DNA from 3 places in the Streptomyces sp. NPDC001678 genome. Region 3 is predicted to be linked to each of the others. Evidence: riboswitches for the same ligand, from Rfam matches in the RefSeq annotation. Region 3 holds a riboswitch; each other region holds the start of a gene.
What was found. Region 3 has a riboswitch for cobalamin ahead of ACFYZR_RS17100 (HoxN/HupN/NixA family nickel/cobalt transporter). Riboswitches for the same ligand answer to the same signal wherever they lie in the genome.
Positions count from the first base shown of each region.

Region 1: linked by a shared signal. The riboswitch ahead of ACFYZR_RS00325 (cobalamin biosynthesis protein) and the one ahead of ACFYZR_RS17100 (HoxN/HupN/NixA family nickel/cobalt transporter) in region 3 are both predicted to bind cobalamin.
Region 2: linked by a shared signal. The riboswitch ahead of metE (5-methyltetrahydropteroyltriglutamate--homocysteine S-methyltransferase) and the one ahead of ACFYZR_RS17100 (HoxN/HupN/NixA family nickel/cobalt transporter) in region 3 are both predicted to bind cobalamin.

Region 1 is NZ_JBIAUP010000001.1:56,964-61,335, reverse strand. It holds gene ACFYZR_RS00330 (cobyric acid synthase) at 1-1,537, opposite strand, end outside; gene ACFYZR_RS00325 (cobalamin biosynthesis protein) at 1,534-2,496, opposite strand; cobalamin riboswitch at 2,555-2,677, opposite strand; gene ACFYZR_RS00320 (hypothetical protein) at 2,915-3,145, opposite strand; gene ACFYZR_RS00315 (anion permease) at 3,172-4,372, opposite strand, start outside.
Region 2 is NZ_JBIAUP010000012.1:70,510-74,881, reverse strand. It holds gene ACFYZR_RS24020 (aminotransferase class IV family protein) at 1-168, opposite strand, end outside; gene metE (5-methyltetrahydropteroyltriglutamate--homocysteine S-methyltransferase) at 245-2,587, opposite strand; cobalamin riboswitch at 2,748-2,895, opposite strand; cobalamin riboswitch at 3,219-3,305, shown strand; gene ACFYZR_RS24010 (CbtB-domain containing protein) at 3,368-3,607, shown strand; gene ACFYZR_RS24005 (CbtA family protein) at 3,627-4,372, shown strand, end outside.
Region 3 is NZ_JBIAUP010000007.1:117,512-121,883, forward strand. It holds gene ACFYZR_RS17090 (hypothetical protein) at 1-22, shown strand, start outside; gene ACFYZR_RS17095 (NAD-dependent epimerase/dehydratase family protein) at 61-1,134, opposite strand; gene ACFYZR_RS17100 (HoxN/HupN/NixA family nickel/cobalt transporter) at 1,189-2,313, opposite strand; cobalamin riboswitch at 2,343-2,555, opposite strand; gene ACFYZR_RS17105 (APC family permease) at 2,705-4,309, shown strand.

The DNA of each region.
Region 1 (4,372 bases), on a different contig from region 3:
CCCCGTCCTCGATCAGGCGCAGCAGCGCGTCCGTGTCCGCGTGCTCCTCGATCAGATCGCCGAGCCGGTCGAGCTGTTCCTCCCGCAGCGCGGCGAACGACGTGTCGGGGGCGGGGACGAACGCCCGTCCGGCCGCCTTCGCGACCTCGCGCAGGAACGCCCGGCGGAAGCCGTCGCTCTCCAGCGAGCCGTGCCAGTGCGTGCCCCACACCGCGCCCACCCGGCAGCCGTCCAGGCTGTGTCCTTTGTCATCAGAGATGAACGCCTCGGCCCCGCCCAGCACCTCGGCGACGCCGTGGTGGATCTCGTACCCCTCGACGTGCTCGCCCAGGGCCTCGCCGACCGGGCGGGCCAGGGTCTTCCCGACCGCGAACCGCACGCGCACCGGCAGCAGGCCCAGGCCCTCGACCGTGCCGGCCTTCGACTCGACCTCGTCGTCGATCCGCTCGCCCAGCAGCTGGAAGCCGCCGCAGATGCCCAGCACCGGGCGGCCCTCCGCCGCCCGCCGTACGAGCGCGTCGGCGAGCCCGCGTTCGCGCAGCCACGCGAGCGCCCGTACCGTGCCGCGCGTGCCCGGTACGACGACCAGGTCGGCGTCGGCGAGCTCCTCGGGGCGGTCCACGAACCGCACGACGACGCCCGGTTCGGCCGCCAGCGCGTCGACGTCCGTGAAGTTCGACATCAGCGGCACCGCGCACACGGCGACCCGCAGGACGTCCGCGCCGTGCGGCGGGGCGACCACGGACTCGCGGACCGCGCCGCGCAGGGACACGCGCAGGCCGTCCTCCTCGTCGATGCCCAGGCCGTGGGCGAACGGCAGCACGCCGAACGTCCGCCGGCCCGTCAGGTCGCGCAGCATCTCCAGCCCCGGCTCCAGCAGACTCACGTCGCCCCGGAACTTGTTGACCACGTAACCCGCTATCAGCTCCTGGTCCTCGGGGGAGAGCAGCGCTGTCGTACCGAAGAAGGAGGCGAAGACACCGCCCCGGTCGATGTCGCCGACCACGACCACGGGCAGGCGCGCGGCCCGGGCGATGCCCATGTTGACGATGTCGGAGCGGCGCAGGTTGATCTCGGCTGGGCTGCCGGCCCCCTCGCAGATCACGGCGTCGTGGGTGCGCCGCAGCTCGGCCAGGCACTCCGTCACCGTGCCGAACAGCTGCTCCTGGCGGCCCGCGTGGTAGCCGCGGGCGCTGAGCTCGCCCACCGGCTTGCCCATGAGGACGACCTGGCTGCTGCGGTCGCTGCCGGGCTTGAGCAGCACCGGGTTCATGAGGGCGCTCGGCTCGACGCGGGCGGCGGCGGCCTGCATGGCCTGCGCGCGCCCTATCTCCGCGCCGTCGCGCGTCACGAAGGAGTTGAGGGACATGTTCTGCGCCTTGAACGGCGCGACCTTGACGCCCTTGCGGACCAGCCAGCGGCAGATCCCGGCCGTGACCACGCTCTTGCCCGCGTCCGAGGTGGTCCCGGCCACCAGCAGGCCCCCGCCCGGCGGGCCCGTACGCCCGCTCCTGTCGGCTGTCACCGAGACTGTCACCGATTCCTCCCCGCCTTCCTGAACAGGCTGCCCACCGTACGAACCGCAACCGCCGTCCCCAGGGCCAGCAGCGACACCCGGCGCGAGAGCCGGACCGCGCGCTCGATGTCGGCCGTCCGCACGGGACGGTTCTCCCCGCCCAGTACGGGGCGGTGCTCGACGCGCCCGGCGTAGGCGAGGGTGCCGCCCAGGCGGACGCCCAGGGCCCCGGCGAAGGCGGCCTCGACCGGCCCGGCGTTGGGGCTGGGGTGGCGGGAGGCGTCGCGCCGGGCCACGCGCAGGGCGCCGCGCGGATCGGGCCCGGCGAGGACCGTGAGCGCGGCGGTCAGCCGGGCGCCCGGCCAGCCGACGACGTCGTCGAGCCGGGCCGACGCCCAGCCGAACCGCCGGAGCCTGGGCGACTTGTGACCCACCATGGCGTCGAGGGTGTTGACCGCCCGGAAGCCCACGAGCCCGGGCACGCCCCCCAGGGCGCCCCAGACGAGGGCGCCCACGACGGCGTCGGAGGTGTTCTCGGCGACGGACTCCACCACGGCCCGGGCGATCTGCTGCGCGTCCAGCGCCTGCGGGTCGCGGCCGCACAGGTGCGGCAGCCGCTCCCGGGCGACCTCCAGGTCCCCGGCGGCCAGCGCCCCGCCGATGGCCCGGGCCTCCCGGCCCAGGGACGTGCCGCCCAGGACGGACCACGTGACGGCGGCGGTCAGCGCGATGTCGGCCGCGCGGTGACGTCGCGCGGCACGGGCCAGCAGCCCGGCCCCGGCGACCGCGCCACCGGCGCAGACCAAGGTGTGGAGGGTGCCGTAGCCCCGGTGGTCGCGCCACAGCCGCCGCTCGACGGCCTGCGCGGCCCGCCCGAACGCGGCCACGGGGTGACCGCGGCGGGGGTCGCCGAGGAGCTGGTCGCAGGCGAAGCCCAGGGCGGCGCCGTACGCGAAGGAAAAGCGATCGCTGCCGGGCATGGCGAAGCGGTGTCCTCACTCAGGGTCCGCGCCCTGGCTCGACGTCGACCGGCGACCAGAGTCTCCTGGCTCCCGGATCCGCGCCGCCCCCGGCCTTCCGGCTCGCGCCGTGGCCATCGGTTGGGGGGACACTCCCCGGTGACAGTGGCGGGACCGCGCCGGATTCGCACCGGCTTCCTCTGCTGTCGCCGTTTGGCTCCGGAAGTCCACCATGGGGCGGGAAGGGGCGTCAACTCGCCCTGACCTGCGCTCCTACTGGCGCCGTCGGGCCGACCTCAAGACATATGCGCCGCTCTCTCGCCCACGGCCCGGACGCCCGGCAGCGCGCGCCGACGACGGAGGGGCGGGCGGGAGACGACGGAGGGGCGGGACCGGAGAACCCGGTCCCGCCCCTCCGCGAACGCACGCGGTGTGCCCGTCAGGCGACGATCAGATAGATCCCGTAGCCCACCGCCGCCGCGCACAGCGCGAAGCACGCGTACGCGCCGGTGCGGGTCAGAAGAGGCGAGCCGGTCGCGGAAGTGGCGCCCGCGGCCTCCGGCTTGCGGGACGTGCCGAGGATGCCGAGCGTGAAGACGCCCACGAGGCCGACGGTGACCACGAGGCTCACGCCGAAGACCTGGCCGAGAGCTGCCCAGTCGATGTGCATGGTGGTTCTTCCTCCGTTGCCCGGCGTCAGCCGGTCGTCGCGGCGGCGGGGGCGGCCGGGGTGGCGGGTGCCGGGGTGACCTGGGCGGCGGCCGGGGTCAGGGAGCCGGCGGGCGGCGGGGCCACGGCCTGAAGGGCGGCCGTGACGACACCGACGGGCTCCTCGGGGAGGCCCTGCGGCGTGCCCGGGTCGTTGACGTTGTCGTGGGTGACCGGCTTGCGGCGCGAGGCCGCCCAGATGGCGCCGGAGACCCCGAGGCCCAGGACGGCGACGGCGGCGATGCCCCAGTCGCCCTGGTCGGCCAGGAGCGCGGCGCCGGCGGCGACGAGGCCCGCGGCCGGGAGGGTCAGGCCCCACGCGGCGACCATGCGGCCAGCGGTCGACCAGCGCACCACGCCGCCCTTGCGGCCCAGGCCGGAGCCCATGATCGAGCCGGAGCAGACCTGGGTGGTGGAGAGCGCGAAGCCGATGTGCGAGGAGGCGAGGATCACGGTCGCGGCACCGGTCTGGGCGGCGAAGCCCTGCGCCGGCTTGATGTCGGCGAGACCCTTGCCGAGCGTCTGGATGATGCGCCAGCCGCCCAGGTACGTACCGAGCGCGATGGCCAGGCCCGCGGAGACGACGACCCACAGCGGCGGGTCGGAGTGCGGGGCGACGACGCCGCCGGTGACCAGGGCCAGGGTGATGACACCCATGGTCTTCTGGGCGTCGTTGGTGCCGTGGGCGAGGGAGACCAGGGCGGCCGAGGCGATCTGGCCGGCGCGGTAGCCCTTCGCGGTCTCCTGCTCGTCGCGGCCCTTGGTCAGGCGGAACGTCAGGCGGGTGGCGGCCCAGGCGGCGATGCCCGCCACGATCGGGGCGGCGACCGCGGGGATGAGGACCTTCATGACGACCTTGTCGGCGTTGACCGCGTCGAAGCCGACGGACGCGACGGTGGCGCCGATCAGACCGCCGAAGAGGGCGTGCGAGGAGCTGGAGGGCAGGCCCGCCAGCCAGGTCAGGAGATTCCAGACGATCGCGCCGACCAGCCCGGCGAAGATCACCTCTGGTCTGATGCCGGCACTCTCATCGATGATGCCTCCGGAGATCGTCTTCGCGACCTCGACGGACAGGAACGCCCCGACCAGGTTGAGCACGGCCGACATGGCCACTGCGGTCTTGGGCTTGAGCGCTCCGGTCGAGATGGTGGTGGCCATGGCGTTGGCCGTGTCGTGGAAGCCGTTCGTA
Region 2 (4,372 bases), on a different contig from region 3:
TTCGACGCCGAACACGATGCGGCAGTCCCGCACCAGGCGGTCCAGGTGGAGCGACAGACCCCGGATCGTGCCGTTCTCCATCCGCATGGTCGTGAAGTGCCCGTAGTTCGTGAGGGCGAGGCTCTGGAGGTCGTCGAGGGTAACGGGCTTTCCGTTGAGTTCGGCCATGCGGGCAGTCTCTCAGCCGTCGAGGAGACGGGGTGCCCCCGGTTGATGACGACCCGGGGGCACCCCGTCCCGCGCCTTACGAGGAAGAGGAAGAGGACGAGGAAGAGTCCGGGAGTTCCTCCCGCAGCGTGCGCGCCGCCTTCACCAGGTGTTCCAGCGAGGCGCGGACCTCGGGCCAGGCGCGGGTCTTCAGGCCGCAGTCGGGGTTGACCCACAGCCGTTCGGCGGGGATGGCCGCGAGGCCCCGGCGCAGCAGGGCGGCCGCCTCGTCGGTGCCGGGGACGCGGGGCGAGTGGATGTCGTAGACGCCGGGGCCCACCTCGCGGGGGTAGCCGGCGCCCGCGAGTTCGCCCGCGACCTGCATATGGGAGCGTGCCGCCTCCAGGCTGATGACGTCGGCGTCGAGGTCGTCGATGGCCTGGAGGATGTCGCCGAACTCGGCGTAGCACATGTGGGTGTGGATCTGGGTGTCCGGGCGGACGCCGCCGGTGGTCAGGCGGAAGGCCTCGGTGGCCCAGGACAGATAGCCGGGGCGGGCGGCGGCGCGCAGGGGGAGGGTCTCGCGGAGGGCGGGTTCGTCGACCTGGATCACGGCGGTGCCCGCCGCCTCCAGGTCGGCGACCTCGTCGCGCAGGGCGAGCGCGACCTGGCGGGCGGTCTCGGCGCGGGGCTGGTCGTCGCGGACGAAGGACCAGGCGAGCATGGTGACGGGGCCGGTGAGCATGCCCTTGACGGGGCGTGCGGTGAGGGACTGGGCGTGGGTCGTCCAGCGCACGGTCATCGGCTCGGGCCGGGAGACGTCGCCGGCCAGGACCGGCGGGCGGACGTAGCGGGTGCCGTAGGACTGGACCCAGCCGTGCCGGGTGGCGAGGTAGCCGGTGAGGCGTTCGGCGAAGTACTGGACCATGTCGTTGCGTTCGGCCTCGCCGTGGACCAGGACGTCCAGGCCGGTCTTCTCCTGGAAGGCGACGACCTCGCGGATCTCGGCCTCGATGCGCCGCTCGTAGGCGTCGGTGTCGATGCGCCCGGCGCGCAGGTCGGCGCGGGCGGTACGCAGTTCGGTGGTCTGGGGGAAGGAACCGATGGTGGTCGTGGGCAGCGGGGGCAGGCCCAGCCGGGCGCGCTGGGCGGCCGTCCGCTCGGCGTAGGGCAGGGAGCGGCGGGCGTCGTCGCCGGTGACGGCGGCGGTGCGGGCGCGGACGGCCGGGTCGTGGGTGAGGGCGGAGCCGGCGCGGGAGGCCAGGTCGGCGCGGTTGGCGGTGAGTTCGGCGGCGATCGCGGCGGTGCCGTGGCCGAGGCCGCGGGCGAGGGTGACGATCTCGGTGGTCTTCTGGCGGGCGAAGGCGAGCCAGCGGGCGATCCGCGGGTCGATGTCGTGTTCGGCGGTGGCGTCGAGGGGGACGTGGAGGAGGGAGCTGGAGGCGGCGACGTCCACGCGGTCGGCGAGGCCGAGGAGGGTGGCGAGGGTGGCCAGCGACGCCGTCAGGTCGTTGATCCAGATGTTGCGGCCGTCGACGACGCCCGCGACGAGCCGTTTGCCGGGCAGTCCGCCGACGGCGGCGAGGTCGTCGAGGTTGGCGGCGGCGGGGCCGGTGAAGTCGAGGGCGAGGCCGTCGACGGGGGCCTTGGCCAGTACGGGCAGGGCCTCGCCGAGCCGGTCGAAGTAGGAGGCGACCAGCAGCTTCGGGCGGTCCGTGCGGCCGCCGAGGTCGCGGTAGGCGCGGGCGGCCGCGGTCAGTTCGGCCGGGGTGCGGTCCTGGACGAGGGCGGGCTCGTCCAGCTGGACCCACTCGGCCCCGGCGGCGCGCAGCGCGGTGAGTACGTCGGCGTAGACGGGCAGCAGCCGGTCCAGGAGGGTGAGCGGGTCGAAGCCGGCCGGGGCGCCGGGGGCGGGCTTGGCGAGCAGGAGGTAGGTGACCGGCCCGACGAGGACGGGGCGGGCGGCGAGGCCGAGGGCCAGGGCCTCGGCGAGTTCGCCGAGCTGTTTGGCGGGGTCGGCGGTGAAGACGGTGTCGGGGCCGAGCTCCGGGACGAGGTAGTGGTAGTTGGTGTCGAACCACTTGGTCATCTCCAGGGGCGCCACGTCCTGGGTGCCGCGTGCCATGGCGAAGTAGCCGTCCAGGGGGTCGGCGGCGAAGGCGGCGCGGTGGCGGGCGGGGATCGCGCCGACCATGACGCTGGTGTCGAGGACGTGGTCGTAGTACGAGAAGTCACCGGTGGGGACCTCGTGGAGGCCGGCGGCGTCGAGATCGCGCCATGTGGCGGCGCGCAGTGCGGCGGCGGTCCGGCGCAGGGCGTCGGCGGTGACGGCGCCCTTCCAGTAGCCTTCGACGGCCTTCTTCAGTTCCCGGTCCCGCCCTTGGCGGGGGTAGCCGTACAGGGTGGCCCGGGCTGCCGCGGCTGCGGACTTGCTGGTCACGGAACTCTCCTTCGCGAGCTCGTCTTCACAGGATCCTGGAAGGGCCGCGAGGGGTCGCGCCGGTGCGGGCGAGCCGACGGGTGCTCGTCCGTGCGCGCCGACCCGCCCTCGGGGTCACCGGGATCTCCGCGCGCGGTGCGTTCGCGCGCGGGCAGCGGGCAGGTCTTCGGACTCGCGGGCGCGTCCACCCGAGGGCGGACACCTAGTGGCCGTCGCTTCCCGGGCCCTGTCGGGCCCAGTGCGTATGACGGCGGTCGTTCCCGCTCACCGCTGCGGGGCAGTCCCGGATTCCCACCGGGTTCCCTCTTGCGACGCGTCTGCCTGGCGGGCAGGGCGAACCGGCTGCGTGGCCAGCGTAGGCACAGAAGTCGCCCGCCGAACAGCCCTGTTCACATACCGGTCACACTCGGGTGGCGAAGGAGGCGGAGCGGTCGGGGAGGCGGAGCGGTCAAGGAGGCGGAGCGGTCGGGGAACGGTCGCTAAGCGGGCGCGGGCCCGGCGCAGGCCCCGTGCGGGTCCAGCGCACGCTCCAGGGCGTGCGCGCCGGTCGTACGCCGGTACGCGTCCCCCCGCCCCATGGCGCAATGTTGGCCTGAACGGTACGGTCGCGTGGACATGACGACGGGGTGACGGAAGCCGGTGGGAATCCGGCACGGTCGCGCCACTGTGAATCCGGCCGAGCGCTCGTGGCAGCGCGGTGACGCCCGGGGAGTCAGACCCGCCTCCCGTCGTCCAGGAACCCCTAGTTCTGGGACGCGTGTTTCCCCAGGAGGTTTGATCATGGCCTATTCCGCCGCTCCCGTGTCCGGCGCTCCCACGTCCGGCTCGTCCGCCCGGCCGGAGATCGCGCCGATATCCCTCAAGGCGATCGCCCCGTGGGCGGTCTTCTTCGGCCTTCTCATGCTGATCCTGCTGTACTTCGTCGGCGCCGAGCAGGGCGCCACCTCGCTGCTGTCCGGCGAGGGCGTCCACGAGTGGGTCCACGACGGACGCCACCTGCTCGGCTTCCCGTGCCACTGACCCCCGGGGAGTCCGACTCGTGAATACCGTCTCCGTACGGTCGCTGCTGGTGCGCGGCATGCTCGCCGGGCTGGCGGCGGGGTGCCTCGCGTTGCTCGTGGCCTATCTGCTCGGTGAGCCGTCCGTGGACAAGGCCATCGGCTTCGAGGAGGCCCACAGCCACGACGACCACGGTGTGGAGCTGGTCAGCCGCACCCTCCAGTCCACCGCCGGGCTGGCGACCGGCGTCCTGGTCTACGGCGTCGCGCTCGGCGGCATCGCGGCGCTGGCCTTCTGCGTGGCCCTGGGCCGCATCGGCCGGATCGGCCCGCGCGCCACGGCGGCCCTGCTCTCGCTGGGCGGGCTGCTGGTGGTCTATGTGGTGCCGTTCCTCAAGTACCCGGCCAATCCGCCGTCCGTCGGCGACCCCGACACCATCGGCAAGCGCACCGCACTGTACTTCCTGATGATCGTGCTCAGCGTCCTGCTGGGCGTCGCCGCGATCTTCCTGGGCCGTGCGCTGGTCCCCCGGCTGGGCGGCTGGTGGGCCGGCGTCGTAGCGGTGGCGGCGTTCGCCCTGATGGCGGGGGTGGCGTACGCCGTCCTGCCCGTGGTCGACGAGGTGCCCGCGGACTTCCCGGCCACCGTGCTGTGGCGGTTCCGCCTCGCGGCCCTGGCCATCCAGTGCGCCCTGTGGGCGGGCTTCGGGCTGCTCTTCGGGCACCTGGCGGAACGGCTGCTCGTCCACCGGGCCGGGCCCGACCGCTCGGCCCAGGGGGCGGCCGA
Region 3 (4,372 bases):
CCAGGGGTGCGAGCGCCCTTGACGCGGTGCGGCGCGGGCGGGCCCGCGCCGCGCTCCTCCTCACGCCCCGGCGCGCGCCCCGGTCGGCGCCCGCTGGGGCGCCCGCGCGAACTCCGCCATCCCCTCGGCGAAGCCGACCTCCGGCCGCCAGCCCAGCTCTTCCCGCAGCCGCCGCGAATCGGCCGTGATGTGCCGGACGTCCCCGAGCCGGTACTCCCCCGTCACCACCGGGCGCGGGCCGCCGTACGCGGCCGACAGGGCCAGCGCCATGTCGGCGATCGTCCTCGGCTCGCCGCTGCCGCAGTTGTACGGGCGTGCCAGGCCCGGCTCGCGGCCCGCGAGCGCCTCCAGGGCGAGGACGTTCGCGGCGGCGACGTCCCGGACGTGGACGAAGTCCCGGCGCTGGCCGCCGTCCTCGAAGACGCGCGGCGCCTCGCCCCGGGCGAGGGAGGAGCGGTAGAAGGAGGCGACGCCCGCGTAGGGAGTGTCGCGGGGCATCCCGGGACCGTAGACGTTGTGGTAGCGCAGCGCCACGGCCGTGCCGTCGGTGGCCCGGGCCCAGGCCGCGGCCAGGTGTTCCTGGGCGAGCTTGGTCGTGGCGTAGACGTTCCGGGGGTCGGCGGGGGCCTCTTCGCCGACCAGGCCGGGGACCAGTTCCCGGGCGCAGTCGGGGCAGCGGGGCTCGAAGCGGCCCGCCGCCAGGTCAGCCGCCGCCCGGGGGCCCGGCCGCACCCGGCCGTGCGCGGGGCAGTCGTACCGCCCCTCGCCGTAGACGACCATCGAGCCGGCCAGCACCAGCCCCCGCACCCCGGCCTCCGCCATGGCGGCGAGCAGGACCGCCGTACCGAGGTCGTTGCAGCCCACGTAGGCGGGGGCGTCGGCGAAGTCCTTGCCGAGGCCGACCATGGCGGCCTGGTGGCAGACGGCGTCGACGCCGCGCAGCGACCGGGCCACCGCGGCCCGGTCGCGCACGTCGGCCTCGTACCACTCGACGCCGTGGGGCCGGGGCGGGGCGGTGGGGTGGGCGGCGGGCAGCAGGGCGTCGAGGACGACGGCTTCATGGCCCCGGGCGGTCAGGGCCCGGACGATGTGCGAGCCGATGAAGCCCGCGCCTCCGGTGACAAGTACGCGCATGCCGCCGACGTTAGGGCCGGCGGCACCCGGAAGGCCCCTGCGCGCCGCCGTTCGTCACCGGTCCGTAAGGGCTCCGGCGGCGGTCGTCCGGGCCGCCCAGCGCTGTTCGACCTTGGCGAAGCGCCAGTAGCCGAGGGCGGCGGCCCAGACCACCACGAACAGCCCGACGATGACGAAACCGACGTTGTCGAGGTTCAGCCCCGCGATCCAGCCGGTCACCGCGTCGTCCAGATCGAGTTTCTCGTGGAGCACGCCCACCAGCTCGATGGTGCCGATGAGGAAGGCGACGGCGATGGACAGCCCGGTGATGGTGAGGTTGTAGTAGACCTTTCTGACGGGGTTGGAGAACGCCCACTGGTAGGCGAAGTTCATGAACGTGCCGTCGAGCGTGTCGAACAGGCTCATGCCGGCGGCGAACAGCAGCGGCAGGCACATGATCGCGTACCAGGGCAGCCCGGCGGCGGCGCCGCTGCCCGCCATGACCATCAGGGTGACCTCGGTGGCGGTGTCGAAGCCCAGGCCGAAGAGGAAGCCCAGCGGGTACATCTGGCCGGGGCGGGTGATGGAGCGGGTGAAACGGCCGAGGAGGCGGTTCATGAAGCCGCGCGAGTCGAGCTGCTTCTCCAGTTCGGCCTCGTCGTAGCGGCCCTCGCGCATGGCGCGGAAGACCCTCATGATGCCGGCGAGGGCGACGAGGTTGAGGAGGGCGATGAGGTAGAGGAAGCCGCCGGAGACCGAGGTGCCGACGACACCGAGGGTCTGATGAGTGGTGGAGTCCTCGTTCATCAGCGTCCCGGCCAGCCGGGTGCCCCCGCTGACCAGCAGGGTCAGCAGGACGACGACGCTGGAGTGGCCGAGGGCGAACCAGAAGCCGACGGAGACCGGGCGTTTGCCGTCCGCCATCAGCTTGCGGGTGGTGTTGTCGATGGCGGCGATGTGGTCGGCGTCGAAGGCGTGCCGCATGCCGAGGGTGTAGGCGGTGACGCCGAGGCCGACGCCGAAGGCCTTGGAGCCGACGGTGTAGTGGTTCGGCACGACCAGCAGGAAGAGCACGCCGAAGGCGACGACGTGGAGGGCGACGACGACGGCCAGCAGGCCGGCGGTCCGCAGGGTGTCCTCACGGCGCCAGCGGAAGGCGGGCGCGGACGGTTCGGTGGACGGGTCAGTGGATATGGACATCTTGGGGTGAACGCTCCAGCACCTCGTGGATCATTTCGAGATGCCGTGGCCGGTCTCCTGGCTTACGGGTGACTGGCGTTACCGCCCCGCCTTCCCGGCAGCCGGACGCTGCCAGTGGCTCCGCGCGCCGGGGCGCGCGGAAGAGGACGGTCACTCCCCGATCACAGTGGCGAGGGCCGCTCCGGAATCGGCCCACGAGGGCCTCACCGGTCTTCCCGAACACCACGGCCGGGCAACCATAACGTCCCGGCCGGGCTCCGGGGCGAGAATGTGGCACTTGCCATCTCCTCGCAGCAAGGTCCGACACTTCGCAGGTGATGGACGTGCCGGGCGGCCCGGTGTACGAGTGCAGGAACACCTCGACGGACGGACGCGAGAGGGCTGAGCGCCAATGGCGGGCACGGCAGGGGACATCGAGCGGGGGCCCGGGCGACCGGAGCCCGAGGTGCCGGAAGAGCGGGCGGCGTTCGTCCGCCGTATCGGGCTGTTCCAGGCCACCGCCATCAACATGAGCCAGATGTGCGGCATAGGACCGTTCGTCACCATTCCCTTGATGGTGGCCTCCTTCGGCGGGCCGCAGGCGGTCATCGGCTTCGTCGCCGGGGCGCTGCTGGCCCTGGCCGACGGGCTGGTGTGGGCCGAGCTGGGCGCGGCGATGCCCGGCGCGGGCGGCAGCTACGTCTATCTGCGGCAGGCGTTCCAGTACCGCACCGGCAGACTGGTGCCGTTCCTGTTCGTGTGGACGGCGATGCTCTTCATCCCGCTGGCCATGGCCACGGGTGTGATCGGCTTCGTCCAGTACCTGGGCTACCTCTGGCCGGGCATGACACAGACCCAGGGCGATCTGACGGGCCTGGCGTTCGTCGTGGTGGTCGTCGGGCTGCTGTGGCGGCGGGTGGAGAGCATCGCGCGGATCACGGCCGTGCTGTGGGGCGTGATGATCGTCTCCGTCGTCCTGGTCATCGTCGCCGCGTTCACCCACTTCAGCCCGGACCTGGCCTTCACCTACCCGGCGGGCGCCTTCGACCTCACGACCGGTCAGTTCTGGCTGGGCTTCGCGGCGGGCCTGACCATCGGCATCTACGACTACGGGGGCTACAGCACCGTCGCCTACATGGGCGCCGAGATCAAGGACCCCGGGCGGGTCATGCCACGGTCCATCATCTACTCGATCCTCGGCATCATGGCCATCTACCTGCTGCTCCAGATCGGCACCCTGGGCGTCGTCGACTGGCGGCAGATGCTGGACCCGGACTCCACGGCCGGGTCCTCCGTGGCCTCGGCGGTCCTGGAGCAGACGTGGGGCAAGGGCGCGGCGGACGTCGTCACCGTGCTGATCCTCGTCACGGCCTTCGCGTCGGTCTTCACCGGACTGCTGGGCGGCTCGCGCATCCCCGTGGACGCCGCGCGGGAGAACGTCTTCTTCCGCCGCTTCGGCGCCCTCCACCCACGGCTGCGCTTCCCGGTGCTGCCCCTGACGACGATGGGACTGATCTCGGCGATCGGCTTTCTGATCGGCCGTCACACCGACCTGGCGACGATCATCCAGTTGCTGATGGCGGTCATGGTGATCCTCCAGGCGCTGTCGCAGGTGCTGGCCGTGACCGTGCTGCGGCGCCGGCAGCCGGGGCTGCCGCGCCCGTACCGGATGTGGCTCTATCCGCTGCCGAGCCTGGTGGCGCTGGCGGGCTGGCTGGTGATCTACGGCTTCGCCGACCGGAACTCCCCCGGCCGCCATCCCATCGAGTGGTCGCTGGCCTGGGTGGGCGCCGGGTGCGTGGCCTTCGTGCTGTGGGCGGCGCGGGAGAAGGTGTGGCCGTTCGGGCCACGGGAGATCAGCGAGGACTACCTGCCCGCAGCGACCTTGGCGCCCGGGCTCGGCGAGCCCGTGACGGCCGTCCCCGACAGGCCCGCGGCCGACGCGGGGGACGACGATCCCGACCCCGGTACGGACCCGGGTACGGGCCCCGGCGGCGTGGCGCCCACGCCCGCCTGACGGTACGTCCGCTCCACCGGCCGGGCCGCCCGGACTCCTGCGGTCCGGCCGAACGGTGATAAA